Regions from separate parts of the Methylobacterium sp. 174MFSha1.1 genome, predicted to be linked through region 1. Evidence: riboswitches for the same ligand, from Rfam matches in the RefSeq annotation. Region 1 holds a riboswitch; the other holds the start of a gene.

Region 1 (7,018 bases):
CCCAGGCGGCGGCGCGGTCGGCGGTGGCGGCAATGCCGGAAAAATCCGGCACGGCGCGGCGCTCGCGAAACCCCTCGACCTCCGGCGCCTCCTCCTTGTGCGAGATCGGGAAGCCGGAGAGCCGCCCGTCGAATTCCGGCAAAGCCACCTGCATGGCGAGGTCGGCCGCCCCGAGCCCGCGGCTCGACGCCGCCCAGGCCTCCCGGCTCGCGCCGACCGTGAAGGCCTGGATCACCGGGCAATCCGCCGCGTCGAGGACGAAGCCGGCGTCGTCGCGGGCCGAGAAGGCGGTGGCGGCGACGATCACGGCGGGGCGCTGGGTCGCGACGGCCGCGCGCACGGCCGCCAGCGCCTCCGGATCCTTGAGGCTCGACACCGCGACGATGGCGGGGCTGAGGCCCCGCTGCCACAAGGCGGCCGCGAGGGCGGTGACCGGCGCGGTGTCGCCGCCGAGGATCGCCGAGCGGTAGACAAGGACGAGCGCCCGCGGCAGGGCCGAGGCGGGATCGGGCCGGTCGCGCACGCCGCAGCCCGGGCACCAGGCAAAGCCCCGCGGCAAGGCGCGGGGCGGCTCGGCCGCGACCGGCCGGCCGAGCTCGGCGGCGATCCGCGTGAGGAGCCCGCGCAGGTTCTCAGGGCCGCCGGCACGGAAATAGGCGTCGAGAGTGTCGCGCAGCTCCGGCGCCACCGTCGAGACCGCGTCGAGGCGCGGGTCGGGCCGGTCGTCCCCCGGCAGCACTGCGAGGGGAATGCCGTGCGCGCGGCAGGTCTCGGAGAGCCGCTCGATACCGTAGCGCCAGTAATCGAGCCCGCCGAGGCAGCGCACCAGCACGAAGCGGGCCCGGGCGATCACCGCGTCGGCGTAGAGATCGACCGAGAGCGGGTGGCGCAGCTGCGCGAGCTTGGCGAGCCGCAGGCTCGGCCACTCCCCCGGCAGGCCCGCATAGGCGTTCGCCAGACCGGCGAGGTCGGAATCGGTGAAGGACAGGGCGACGATGTCACCGGGCGCCTGGCCCAGATCGACCGCCGCCTCGCCCTCGTCGAGGGAGACCGAATCGATGCGCAGGACGTGCATCGGCCCTCAGGTCCCCGACACCAGGCGGGGCCGCGGCGGGAACGCGACGCCGTCGTACACGTCCGCCAGCGCCAGGGTCATGCCGAACTCTGGCAGCTCGATCGCCTGCTCGAGCCCGGCGACGAGTCGGCGCTGCCAAGCCCCGTCCGCGTCCCGGCGCCAGAGCGCGATCTCGGGGGCGTTCGGCTCGACCAGCAGGATCACCGCGAGGCTCGCGACCGCCTTGTATTCCTCCAGCTTGTCGAAGGCGTCGAAGTCGCGGGTCGAGGGCGACAGCACCTCGACGACCAGCCGCGGTTCTGCCGCCGTCAGCCCGTTCGGGTCGCGGGCACCACAGTCGATTCCGAGATCGGGACGGCGGATCTGGCCCGGCAAGGTCTCGACGCTGCCGTCTCCGGTGAAGGGCCGGCACGGCGTCCCGCGCAGCCGGGTACGGAACTCCGCCACGAGGTTGACCACGATGTCGTCGTGGACGTTGCGCGCACTTATCCTGAGGCGGACCGGCACCCCGCCGACCAGCTCGTAGCGCTCGTCCTGGCGCTCGTGCCAGGCGAAGAACTTCTGCACGCTCCAGTGCCGCGGCGCGGGCTCCAACATGCGATGCCCTCCCGGGCTCTGGGGGTTCTGATGGTCCGGGCCGATGTAACTTTGGCGGGATATGGCGTCCGGCGCTCGCGTATCAAAATAAAGCGCGTATCTCTCCTTTCCTCGCCCACGCAGGGCTGTCCAGGGAAACGAAAGAGCGCAGGTTTTTCCCCTCCCCCCTCTGCGGGGGAGGGTGGCCCCCGGAGGGGGCCGGGAGAGGGGGCGACGCTTCCGGAGAAGTCGCGGGCTTCAGGACGCGCGCTACCTGGAGCAGCGTCGCGCTGCCCCTCTCCCGCCCGGCTCCGCCAGGCACCCTCCCCCGCAGAGGGGGGAGGGCGAAACCCGCGCCGTTCCCTTCCCCGGACAGAACTCCCGCCTGCGGGGATAGGAGAGATGCGCGCCTCCCGTCCTGCGAATCCGAACCTACCCCTTCAACGCCGCCGCCACCGCCGCCTTGTCGAACCCGGTGAGCCCGATCACCACCAGCGTCCCGTCCCGGTGCTCGCCCGGGCGCCAGGGCCGGTCGTAGTGATGGGCGACGCGGCGGCCGACGCCCTGGACGACGAGGCGCATCGGCTTGTCGGCGACCGCGCAGAAGCCCTTGATCCGCAGGACCCCCGCCACCTCGGCGGCCTTGGCGACGCGGGCTGCCAATTCGTCGGGCGAGCCGGCGGCTTTCACGGGCAGCGCCACGCTCTCGAAATCGTCGTGGTCGTGGTCCTCTTCCGTCTCGTGGTGCGAGGGCCGGGCGGCGAGGTCGTCCTCGGCGGCCGCGTTGAGGCCGAGCAGCACGCGGGGATCGAGGGCGCCGTGAGCGGTCTCGACGAGCTTGACGGCGCGCGGCAGGTGCGCCTCCACCTCGGCGCGGACGCGGGCCCGCTCGCCCTCGTCGAGGAGGTCCGACTTGTTCATCACCACGAGGTCGGCGCAGAGGAGCTGGTCCTCGAACACCTCCTCGAGCGGGTTCTCGTGATCGACGCTGGCATCGGCCGCGCGTTGGGCGGCGAGCGCCTCCGGGTCGTCCGCGAAGGCGCCCGAGGCCACCGCCGGGCCGTCCACCACCGCCACCACCCCGTCGACGGTCACCCGCGAGCGGATCGCCGGCCAGTTGAAGGCCTGCACCAGGGGCTTCGGCAGAGCGAGGCCGGACGTCTCGATCAGGATGTGCTCCGGCGGCTCCGGCCGGTCGAGGAGCTTGTTCAGGGCCGGCACGAAATCGTCGACGACGGTGCAGCAGATGCAGCCGTTCGGCAGTTCCACCACCGCGTCGGCGTCGCAGCCCGGGATGCCGCACTCGGCCAGCAGCGACCCGTCGAAGCCGACATCACCGAACTCGTTGACGATGATCGCGAGGCGACGGCCGTCGTTGTGCTCGACTGCGTGGCGCACCAGCGTCGTCTTGCCGGCGCCGAGGAAGCCCGTGACGATGGTGCAGGGGATCTTCTTGAGGATGGTCATGGGGTCACCGGCGCGGGAGGGATGCGGGCGACGACGCCCTTGCGGAATTCCTGTGGACGCTCGCGCCAGGGCACGAGGCCGTCCGGCGTCCCGGCATAGAGGCCGACGCCGTCGAGGATGACGTCGGCGGAGATCGCCGGGTCGAGGTCGCCGTAGATGTAGGTCCAGCGGCCGGGGCTCGCGACCGCGACCGTGCAGGGCCGCTTGCAGACCGACAGGCACTCTACCGGTTCGATCCGCACCGGCGCGCCGGGCCGGGCCGCGAGCGCCTGGGCGAGCGCGTCGTGCAGACGTGCGCCGGCACGGGGGCCGTCGGCCGGATCGGTGGCGTCGCGGCAGGTGGTGCAGACGTAGAGAGTCACAGGATCGCTCACGCGGCCACCTCGCTCCGGCGCGCAACGCCCCTCGTGCCGGCGACGGCACCCCAGGCCCAGCCGAAGGCGAGGCCGAGCACCGCCCAGAATGCGAAGGCGACCGCCAGCGACCGGGCGGCGAACTGCGCCGCGTAGACCGGCGGCATCGCGGAAATCTCTTCCGGCCCGTGCGGGGCACCCCAGATGTGAGGCGCGACGATGAGGGCGAGGCCGACCGCGATCGCGGCGGGCCCGCGGCGGATCGCCACCAGGTAGAGGCCGGTCGCGGTGGCGAGCGCCGTCGCCACCCACCAGAGCTGGCGCGATTCGAGGGCGGCGGCCGCGGCACCGGGCAGTTCCGGCGGCAGCCCGACCGCCGGCGCCAGGCTGGCGGCGAGGAAGCCGCCGATGCCGAATTTCAGCGCCTCGGACGGCGTCACCGCCCGTCCGGTCGCGACCAGCACGGCGCCGAGCAGCAGCGCGTAGCCGATGCCGCTCACCAGTGTCGCGAGGGCCGTGAAGGCGAGACGCGGCAGGCCCGGCGCCGGCTGCCATTGCGGCTCGGCCCCGTGGTCGTGGCCGGCATGGGCGAGCACGATCAGCGGGTTGGCGAAGGCGTGGGTGGCCGGCGCGACGCTCTCCGCCGTCTCGTACTTCTCCGCCGCCAGGATCAGCGGCGAGGTGAGGGCGAATTGCAGAACCGAGGCCACGCAAGCGGCGAGGAAGCCGGCGACCAGGGCCGCGGCGAGCAGACGTTTCGTCATCGTAGGATCACCTGCACGACCAAAGGGCCGCGGGCCCGCAGCCCCTCAGGGGCGCAGGCCGCGCGGCTTTACGAGGGTCGGGCCCTGGTCAGTGGCAGGGGAAGTTGTGGGCGTGGCGCCAGTCGTGCGCGGCGTTATGCAGGGCGACCACCGGCGCGAAGCCGGAGACGAACAGGAGCCCGATGCCGAGCGTGGCAGCCAGGAGGACGGCGCTCAGGCGCTCGCCGACGAGGGCGGGGGAGAGGGACCGGGTGATCGCGACCATGACGAACTCCTGCCGCCCCACCGGCGGCGTCGAGAGAAAGGGGTGACGGCAGGTCTCCTGGCTCGCGGCTTCTTGCCGGCCCACCGCCTTCCCGGATCGCTCCAGTGGCCGATGGCGGACCGTGTGCGACCGCTCACAGTTGCGGGGGCAGCCGCGGCATACCGGAAGAAGCCCGGCTCCCGCGTTCCCTTTTCACCTCGTCGCCGAGGCACCGTCGAGCCCGACCCTAGCCGGTCGCCTGCGGGCTTGCAATCGGCGCGGCCTGCCGCGACACCTCCGGCCCCGAGTTTTTCGCGGCCCCGAGTTTTTCGCCAGATAAGGAGACGTCCGTGCCGGATCCGGACCGCGCCGCCCCGCGCCTGACCCTGGTGCTGGGTGGAGCCCGCTCAGGAAAGAGCCGCTACGCGGAAGGCTTGATCGAGGCGATGCCGGGCCCCTGGCGCTACGTCGCGACGGCGCAAGCGTGGGACGACGAGATGCGCGCGCGCATCGCCGAGCACCGCGCCCGCCGCTCCGTCCCCTGGGAGACGGTCGATGCGCCGCGCGACCTGGCCTCGGCGATCGCCCGGGCGCCGGCCGGCCGGCCGGTGCTGGTCGATTGCCTGACCCTGTGGCTGACCAACGCGATGCTGGACGAAGGCGCCGACCTCGCGGCGGAGACCGGCGCGCTGGTCGAGGCCTGCCGGGCTGCGGCCGGGCCGCTGGTGCTGGTCTCGAACGAGGTGGGTTTCGGCATCGTGCCGGAGAACGCGCTGGCCCGCCGGTTCCGCGACGAGGCCGGGCGCCTGCATCAGCGCCTCGCGGCGATGGCCGACCGGGTGGTGCTGGTGGTGGCCGGCCTGCCGATGATCATCAAGGGAGACGCCCAATGAGCGACGACGAGACGGCGCGCCACCGCGCCAAGATGGAGAAGCGCAAGGCGGTGCAGGACGCCGAGGTCGCGGGCAAAACGATCGAGAAGGGCCTGCTGATCGTCCATACCGGCCCCGGCAAGGGCAAGTCGACCGCCGCCTTCGGGCTGATGCTGCGGGCGCTCGGCCGCGGCTGGCGGGTCGGAGTGGTACAGTACATCAAGGGCGCCTGGGAGACCGGCGAGCGCTTCGCGCTGGAGCGGTTCCAGGATCAGGTCGCGTGGCACACGATGGGGGAGGGATTCACCTGGGAGACCCAGGACCGCGACCGCGACGTGGCGGCGGCGCGCGCCGCCTGGGCGAAGACCGAGGCGCTGATGGCCGATCCGGCGATCCGGCTCCTGATCCTCGACGAGCTCAACATCGCCCTGCGTTACGACTACCTGCCGCTCGCGGAGGTGGTGGAAGCATTAAGCCGGCGCCGGCCGGACCTGCACGTCGTGGTGACCGGGCGCAACGCCAAGCCGGAACTGATCGCGGCGGCCGACCTCGTCACCGAGATGGGCTCGGTGAAGCACCACTTCGCCGCGGGGGTGAAGGCGCAGGAGGGCATCGAGTTCTGACTGCAGGTTCTGATTGACGGGGATGGTGGGACGGGGCTACAGCTCGGCCATGACCAGCGCCCGCCCGACCGGATTATCTTATTCGCCGCGCAATTAGCGGCGGAGTGCTCGTCATCTCTCAACCGCTGCGACGTGTCGGCGGTTGAGGCTCTCAGGATATCCCGGCCCGCCGACCTCGCCCCAGATCCGAGGTCTCCCGTGCCGTCCTCTCCCATCCCGCTCCCCGCCCTCGGCCTGATCGGCTTCGGTGCCTTCGGCCGCCTCGTCGCCACGCATCTGGCGCGGCTGTTCACGCTGCGCGTCCACGATCCCTTCGCACCCGCCTCCGCCTTCGCGGCAGCCGGACTCGAATCTTGCAGCCTGGACGATGCTGCGGCCTGCCCGGTGGTGATCCTGGCGACCCCCATCGCGACCCTGGCGGCGGTAATCCGGGACATCGCCCCGCACCTGCAGCCGGGCGCCCTCGTCCTCGATGTCGGCTCGGTGAAGGTGCGGCCGGCGCAGATCATGCGGGCCGGCCTGCCACCAGGAGTCGACATCGTCGCGACCCATCCGCTGTTCGGGCCGCAGAGCGCGCGGGACGGCCTGCGCGGCCTCAAGATCGCGGTTTGCCCGGTACGGGGCGAAAGCGGCGCAAGAGTGGGCGCCTTCCTGCGGCGAGCCCTCGGGCTGACCGTGATCCTGACCACGCCGGAGGCCCACGACCGCGAGGCGGCGGCGGTGCAGGGCCTGACCCACCTGATCGCCAAGGTGCTGGTGGCGATGGAGCCGCTGCCGACCCGGATGACCACCCGCAGCTTCGACCTGGTGATGCAGGCCGTTGGCATGGTCCGGCACGACGCGCCGGAAGTCTACCACGCCATCGAGCGGGAGAATCCGTTCGCGGGCGAGGTCAGGCGACGGTTTTTCGAGCTGGCGGCGCAGATGGACGGCGAGTTGGGAGAGGTCGAAACCGCTGGTGCCGCAATCTATCCGACGACTGCATGAAACCCGGTGTCATGTATGGACGGTGAACCGCCCCGGGTTTCGCTGAGGCTTCACCTT
Region 2 (7,018 bases), on a different contig from region 1:
CCCGAAATTCTTCCTCGGCGAGAGCTATGGCGGCTTTCGCGGGCCGCTGATCGCCCGCAAGCTCCAGGACGATGTCGGCGTCGGGCTCTCGGGGCTGGTGCTGCTCTCGCCGGTGCTCGATTTCGGCTATCTGCAGCCGCCGCGGCACAACCCCCTCGGCGCGGTGACGCGGCTGCCCTCGCTCGCCGCGGCCGGCCTGGAGCGGCGCGGGCAGACCCCCGACCCCGCCCGGATGCGGGAGGCCGAGGCCTACGCCACCGGGCCTTATCTCGCCGATCTCCTGCGCGGGCCCGCCGATGCCGCCGCCACCGAGCGGATGACCGAGCGCGTCGCGGCGCTGACCGGGCTCGATCCTGCGCTCGTGCGCCGCCAGGCCGGTCGGGTCGCCGGATCGAGCTATCAGCGCGAGGCCGACCGCGACTCAGGGAGGGTGTCGAGCGCCTACGACACCGGCGTCACCGGCTGGGACCCGGACCCGAGCGCGGCTCAGGGCCGCTTCGCCGACCCGATCCTCACCGCCATGCAGGCGCCGCTCACCAGCGCCATCGTCGATCTCACCGCCCGCACCCTGAACTGGCGGGTGCCGAACCTGCGCTACGAGCTCCTCAGCAACGCGGTCAACGGCAGCTGGAACTGGGGCGGCGGCCGCTCGCCGCCGGAGGTGGTGAGCGAGCTGCGCCAGGCGCTGGCCCTCGACGGAGCGATGCGGGTGCTCGTCGCCCACGGCTACACCGACCTCGTCACCCCCTATTTCGCCTCGAAGCTGATCCTCGACCAGATCCCGCCCTACGGTCGCGAGCCGCGCCTCTCCCTGTCGGTCTATCCCGGCGGCCACATGTTCTATTTCCGCAAAGCCTCGCGGGCGGCCTTGCGCGGGGACGCGCTCCGCCTCTACGAGACGGCCCTAGCCGCGCGGCAGGGCGGCAACGACGGACGATGACGGGCGGGGCACGATGCGGCGGACGGTGATCGGAATCGCCCTGATGGGACTCGCCTCGGCGGCGCTTCCTCTGGCCGGCTGCAGCAGCACCGACCGGGCCGCCCCGCCGGTGAACCTCGCGACCCCGGTCAAGCCGCCCCCGCCGCTCGCTCCGAGCTGGGGCCCGGTCCTGGCGCAGGACGGCAGCTGCACCGGATCGGTCCCGGCGACCGCGACCGAGATCGCCCCCGGCATCGCCGAGTGCGAGCTGGTGCGGTTGAAGGGCAAGCCGCCGACCGACGTGCTCGTCGGCGAGAGCGGACGCGGCCAGCGCGAGGTCCAGGTGCTCTACACCGAACCCGGCGCGAAGGAGCTGTACTTCTTCGTCAACAACCGCCTCGACCGGATCGTGAAGTAGGGCAGGGCGCCCTCCACGATCCCGGACGGCCGCCGCGCGGGAGATGCGCGGTGGCCTCCTCATGGGCTAAATTCAACGACGACAGGCACTCCCCATCGGTCCGGGGACGTCCGCAGGCCGGCAAAAGGGACCACGAGCCTCATGCGTGAACCGAATGCGGTCGATTTCTGGCGCGGCATCGCCCTGATCACGATCTTCATCAACCACATCCCGGGCAACGTCTTCCAGAACTATACCTATTCCCAGTACGGGATCTCGGACGCGGCCGAGCTGTTCGTGTTCCTGGCCGGCTGGTCGATCGGCATCGCCACCCGCGGGCGCGACGGGGTGCCGGAGCCGGCCGCCCGCACGGTGCTGCGGCTGGTCTCGCGGATGGTCGAGGTGTACCGGGCGCAGCTCGTCATCACCGCGATCGCCCTGGCGATGCTGGCGGGGGCGGCGCTCTACCTCGACAACCCGCTGCTCGTGGAGTGGCACAATGCCGGGCCGATCTTCAGCGACCCGATCCAGGCCACCGTCGGCTGGGTGACGCTGCTGCACCAGCTCGGCTTCTTCAACATCCTGCCGCTCTACGTCGTGCTGCTTGGGCTGGCGCCGGCCTTCGTGCTGCTGTCGCGGGTGCATCTCGGCCTCGCGGTCGGTATCTCGGCCCTGCTCTACGCCGTGAGCCTGGTCTTCGAGATCAACATCCCGAGCTGGCCGGTGGAGGGGCACTGGTTCTTCAACCCGCTGTGCTGGCAGCTGCTGCTGGTGCTGGGCTTTGCCGCGCATGAGTGGCGGCGCAGCTCGGAGCGGTTCCTGGCCTGGCGCCGCAAGCTGATGCCGCTCGGGGTCGTCATCGTGCTCGTCGGCGCGGTCCTGTCCTGGTTCAACCTGCGCCCCGACCCCCTGGCGGTGCCGGAGCCGCGGCTGCTCTTCATCTTCGACAAGTCCTACCTGTCGCCGGCCCGGCTGATACACTTCCTCGGAGTGCTCCTCGCCTTCCAGGGCGTGTTCGCCCTGGTCCAGCCGCGGGCGCGCTGGCTCACCCGCCAGCTCGCCGGCCTCGGGCGCAATTCGCTCGCGGTGTTCTCGGTCGGCTCGGTCGCCAGCCTCGGTGCACAGCTGATTCGTTTCTGGAGCGGGGGAGGTTTCGCGACGGACTTATTCGTCGTAGGATGTGGGCTGGCCTCACTCTCCTTCACGGCATGGTTCGTCGAATGGCGCTCTCGCTCTCCCCGTCCCTCCTCGGCGGCGTGAGCCTCGCCTTGGTCTCGTGCCTCGGCTTCGCCGTGCAGGCGCAGTCGACGACGCCCCAGCCCGGACAGGTGCAACCCGGCCAGGCCCAGCCGGCCCATGCCGAGATCCCGGCGCTCCAGGCGACCGCGCCGGGCCTGGACGCGCCCGATCCCAGCCTCTCCCCCGAGTGCCGGGTGCCGGGCTCCAAGCTCTACACGCTGGCCAAGCTCAAGGCGGTGAAGAAGGCGCTGGTCGAGCACCGGGCGGTCCAGGTCCTCACCATCGGCTCCAATTCCGGGGGCATCGGCACCGCCGCCACCTACCCGGTGCGGCTGGAGGACGCGCTCACCCGCTCGCTCCCCGACATCGAGGTGACGGTGGAGAGCCGCGGCGTCTCGGGCGAGATCGCCTTCGGGGCGGCCGAGCGCCTGCGCAACCAGGTGGCGGAGATCGAGCCCGACCTCGTGGTCTGGCAGGTCGGCGGCAACGACGCGCTCGCCCGCGTCGACATCGAGGATTTCTCGCAGTCGCTGGCCGAGACGGTCGCCTGGATCAAGTCGCACGGGATCGACGTGGTGCTGGTCGATCCGCAATACACCGCGAGCCTCGCCAAGGACGATTACTACCGCCAGTTCGTCCAGGCGATCCAGAAAGTCGCCGAGCGCGCGCAGGTGCCCCTGGTCCAGCGCTACGAGGCGATGCGCTACCTCGCCACGCGGGCGATCAGCGCGCTCAAGGGCGAGTCGCGGGGCGACACGGCGCAGTCCGGCGCCGGCTTCCGCCTGGCCGATCTCGGCTATCGCTGCATGGCCGAGCACGTCACCCGGGCGATCACCGTTTCGCTGCTCCAGCCGGACGTGGCGCCGGCGAAGGCGGCGGTGCCGGTTCCGGCGAACTGACGTATAGCTCTAACCCCCTTCCTCATACCCGCCATGTCATTCCGGGGCCGCGCAGCGGAGCCCGGAATCCAGAACCGCAGGTCGTGCAGAAGAAAGCGGATCGTATTCCGCTTCATCCTGTATCACCCGAGTGTCTGGATTCCGGGCTCCGCTGCGCGGCCCCGGAATGACATGGCGGGTGGCAAGAACCGTCGAGAGAATGCAGGATCAGAATCGATGCTGAAACCCTGGCTGATCGCCGCCTCCTGCATCGCCCTCCTCACCGCGATCCCCGCCCCCCGCGCCGCCGAGCCCCTGCGCCTCGTCCTCGCCACCGCGACGCCCGGCGGCGGGTTTCCGGCCTATGGCGCGGCGCTGGCGGCGGCGCTCCGGGAGGTGGATCCGGACCTCACCCTGGAGTTGCGCGCCAGCAAGGGCTCGACCGAGAATCTGGCGCTCCTGCGCGACGGCAAGGTCGATCTCGGCCTCGTCCAGGGCGAGTACGCCTACGAAGCGCTCGAAGGGCAGGGCGCGCCGGCGGTGACGGTGGTCGCGCCGGTCTACGCCGCACCCGGCCTGTTCGTGGTGCCGGCGGGGAGCCCGGTGACGCGCATCGACGACCTGCGCGGGCAAAATGTGGCCCTCGGCACGAAGAGTTCCGGCCTCACCGCCATGGGCCGGACCGTCCTGCGCGGCTCCGGGATCGACCCCGAGAACGACATCCGTCCGATCCTCCTCGAGCACGCCGGCGACGGCCCGGCACTGGTGCACGACGGACGTGCGGCGGCCCTGTTCGGCGGTGGTACCGGCTGGCCGGGATTCCGGAGCATGGCGGAGGCGCCGGGCGGCGCCCGCTTCCTCGGCCCCGCGGCGGCGGCGATCCCGGCGATCCTGGCGGCGAGCCCGTCCCTGCGGCGCATCACCGTCGCGCCCGGCACCTTCCCGGGCCAGAACGCGGCGATCGAGACGGTGGGATCCTGGAGCTTCGTTCTCGGCCGGCCCGGCCTCGACCCGGCCGCGGTCACCCGCCTCGTCGCGGCGATCGACAAGGCGAAGCCGGCCCTCGCCCGGCTCTTGCCGCATGAGCGGCCGAGCGATCCGCACGACTTGAAGGAGGCCGTCCCGGCGGCCTGGCTGCATCCCGCGACCGCGGCCTTCCTGCGCGGCGAGTAGAGCCCCGAAGGCCGCACCAGCCGGTGTGATCCTGTGGACACAGCGATCGCAACATTATTACATTGCGTTTCTAGATGTTGCTCCCCGGCGGGCGGCCTGCCATGGATGGTGCCGCCAAGGTTCCCCGGGCGCGAGCCCGCGGGCGAAGAGGGAACCCGGTGAGTCCCGACGGGACGAAACCGGGGCTGCCCCCGCAACTGTGAGCGGAGAGGTTCCGCCGCCGACGGTCACTGGTGCGCCTGCACCGGGAAGGCCAGGTGGAGCCGACGATCCGCGAGCCAGGAGACCTGCCTTGAGCGCGCGCCGTTCCGGCGCGGTCACGTCCCGCGGGCGGTGCGGCCCGGAGGAGCGCTCGGGCCCTGCGCCGCGCGATCGCGCGGACGCAGCCTGCCGCTCGCCCGGATCGCGTCGCGCGGCAACAGTCGAGTACGCTCCGTGAAACGCCGTCCGCCGTCCCCCAGCGCTCCGTCCGCTCACCCGGCGCCCCACCGGCGTCGGTACGGCGCGACCCTGGCGACCGCGCTCGTCCTCGGCGCCGCGGCGCCGGAGGCCCGGGCGCAGGAGACCATCGCCCTCGACGAGGTCGTGGTGGAGGGCCCGCGCCCGCCCGTGCCAGGTCCGAGCCTGCCGGTGCTCCCGACGACCGCCGCCGGCATGATCGGCCTCATCGGCCCGACCCCGGGCTTTCGCGCCGACCGCGCCGTCAGCAGCACCAAGACGGACACGCCCCAGCGCGACGTGCCGCAGGTCGTCACCGTCGCCCCCCGCGAGGTCATCACCGATCTGGCGGCGACGCGGGCCGAGCAGGTCCTCGCCTACACGCCGGGCATCGTGCAGCAGAACAATTTCGGCGGCCTCTCGCCCCTCGGCTACGCCGTTCGCGGCGTCGCCACGGCCGAGATCTACAAGAACGGATTCCCCCTCGCCCGCGGGTTCCCGCCCCAGCAGGACGCCCAGAACATCGAGCGGATCGAGGTGCTGAAGGGCCCCGGCGGCGGCCTGTTCGGCCGCAGCGACCCGGGCGGCCTCGTCAACATCATCACCAAGCAGCCGACGCGGGAGCGCTTCGTCGAGATGGGCGGACTCTGGGGCTCGTTCGAGCAGGCCCGCGGCACGGTCGATGCCGGAGGCAGCCTCGACGAGGAGGGCACGCTCCTCTACCGCTTCAACCTCGCCGCCGGACGCCAGAACAGTTTTCGGGATTTCGTCGACGGCGACCGGCTCCTCGTCGCCCCGGTGGTGAGCTGGCAGGTCACGCCCGACATGCGGGTGACGGTCGAGACCGAATTCCTGCGCAACCGCGCGGTGTTCGACCGCGGCATCGTGGCGATCAACGGGCAGCTCGGCGCATTGCCGATCTCCCGCTTCCTCGGCGAGCCGGGCCAGAGCATCCACCAATCCAGCGACATGATGCAGGTGCGGGTCGACCACCGCTTCGACGCCGACTGGCAGATGCGCCTCGCGACCTCCTTCAACACCGGCGCGCTGACCGGCGAGGCGGTGGAGGTGAGGGGGATCGCCGCCGACAACCGCACCGTCCTGCGCGACCGCAACCTGCGCAACTACCGCTGGGACGTGGCGATCGGGCAGGCCGAGCTGGTCGGGCGCTTCGACACCGCCGGGATCGGCCACACCCTGCTCCTCGGCGTCGAGCGCGAGAGCACCGATGCCCGCTACCAGCAGGTCCGCTCGCGCTTCCGCCAGACGCCCTATTCCCTCGACATCTACGCCCCGGTCTACGGCCGGCCGCTGCCGCCCTTCGCCTTCCAGACCAACGGCTTCGAGCAGGTCACCAACACGGCCTTCTACGTCCAGGACCAGATCAGCCTGAATCCGGAATGGAAGGCGCTCGTCGGGGCACGCTTCGACGTCTTCGAGCAGTCGTTCCGGGAGCGGACCACCGGGCTCCAGACCGACCAGACCCATTTCGCCGCCTCGCCCCGGGCCGGGCTCGTCTACCAGCCGCTACAGGCGCTCTCCTTCTACGCCAATGTCGGCACCAGCTTCCGGCCGAATACCGGGCCCGACGCCTTCGCGGCGGCGCGAAGCGGGCCCTTCGCGCCGGAGAGCGGTCTGGGCTACGAGGTCGGCATCAAGCTCGACCTGTTCGGGGGCGCCTTGAGCCTCACCGGCGCCGCCTTCCGGGTCGAGCGGCAGAACGTGCTGACCGCCGATCCCAATAATTCCGGCTTCTCGCTCGCGGCCGGCGGCGTGCGCAGCCAGGGCTTCGAGCTCACCGCGGCCGGCCAGATCACGCCGGAGATCAAGCTCCTGGCCGGCTACGTCTTCGCCGACGCGGTAATCACCAAGGACAATGTGCTGCCGGTCGGCGCGCCCTTGATCAACGTGCCGCGCCACTCGGGCAGCCTGCTCGCGATCCACGAGGTGCAGGAGGGGCCGTGGAAGGGGTTC

The links. A riboswitch is a leader RNA that binds a small molecule or an ion and turns the genes downstream of it on or off. The one in region 1 is predicted to bind cobalamin.
Region 2: another riboswitch for cobalamin. It lies ahead of BM430_RS17095 (TonB-dependent siderophore receptor); the one in region 1 lies ahead of BM430_RS32070 (CbtB domain-containing protein).

What each region holds. Positions count from the first base shown of each region.
Region 1 is NZ_FPCB01000062.1:575-7,592, reverse strand. It holds gene cobN (cobaltochelatase subunit CobN) at 1-1,075, opposite strand, end outside; gene BM430_RS32090 (Uma2 family endonuclease) at 1,082-1,672, opposite strand; gene cobW (cobalamin biosynthesis protein CobW) at 2,084-3,118, opposite strand; gene BM430_RS32080 (DUF1636 family protein) at 3,115-3,492, opposite strand; gene BM430_RS32075 (CbtA family protein) at 3,489-4,235, opposite strand; gene BM430_RS32070 (CbtB domain-containing protein) at 4,324-4,500, opposite strand; cobalamin riboswitch at 4,530-4,731, opposite strand; gene cobU (bifunctional adenosylcobinamide kinase/adenosylcobinamide-phosphate guanylyltransferase) at 4,860-5,372, shown strand; gene cobO (cob(I)yrinic acid a,c-diamide adenosyltransferase) at 5,369-5,974, shown strand; gene BM430_RS32055 (prephenate dehydrogenase) at 6,173-6,961, shown strand.
Region 2 is NZ_FPCB01000018.1:156,511-163,528, reverse strand. It holds gene BM430_RS17120 (S10 family peptidase) at 1-940, shown strand, start outside; gene BM430_RS17115 (hypothetical protein) at 954-1,337, shown strand; gene BM430_RS17110 (OpgC family protein) at 1,479-2,576, shown strand; gene BM430_RS17105 (SGNH/GDSL hydrolase family protein) at 2,537-3,454, shown strand; gene BM430_RS17100 (TAXI family TRAP transporter solute-binding subunit) at 3,671-4,606, shown strand; cobalamin riboswitch at 4,707-4,916, shown strand; gene BM430_RS17095 (TonB-dependent siderophore receptor) at 5,261-7,018, shown strand, end outside.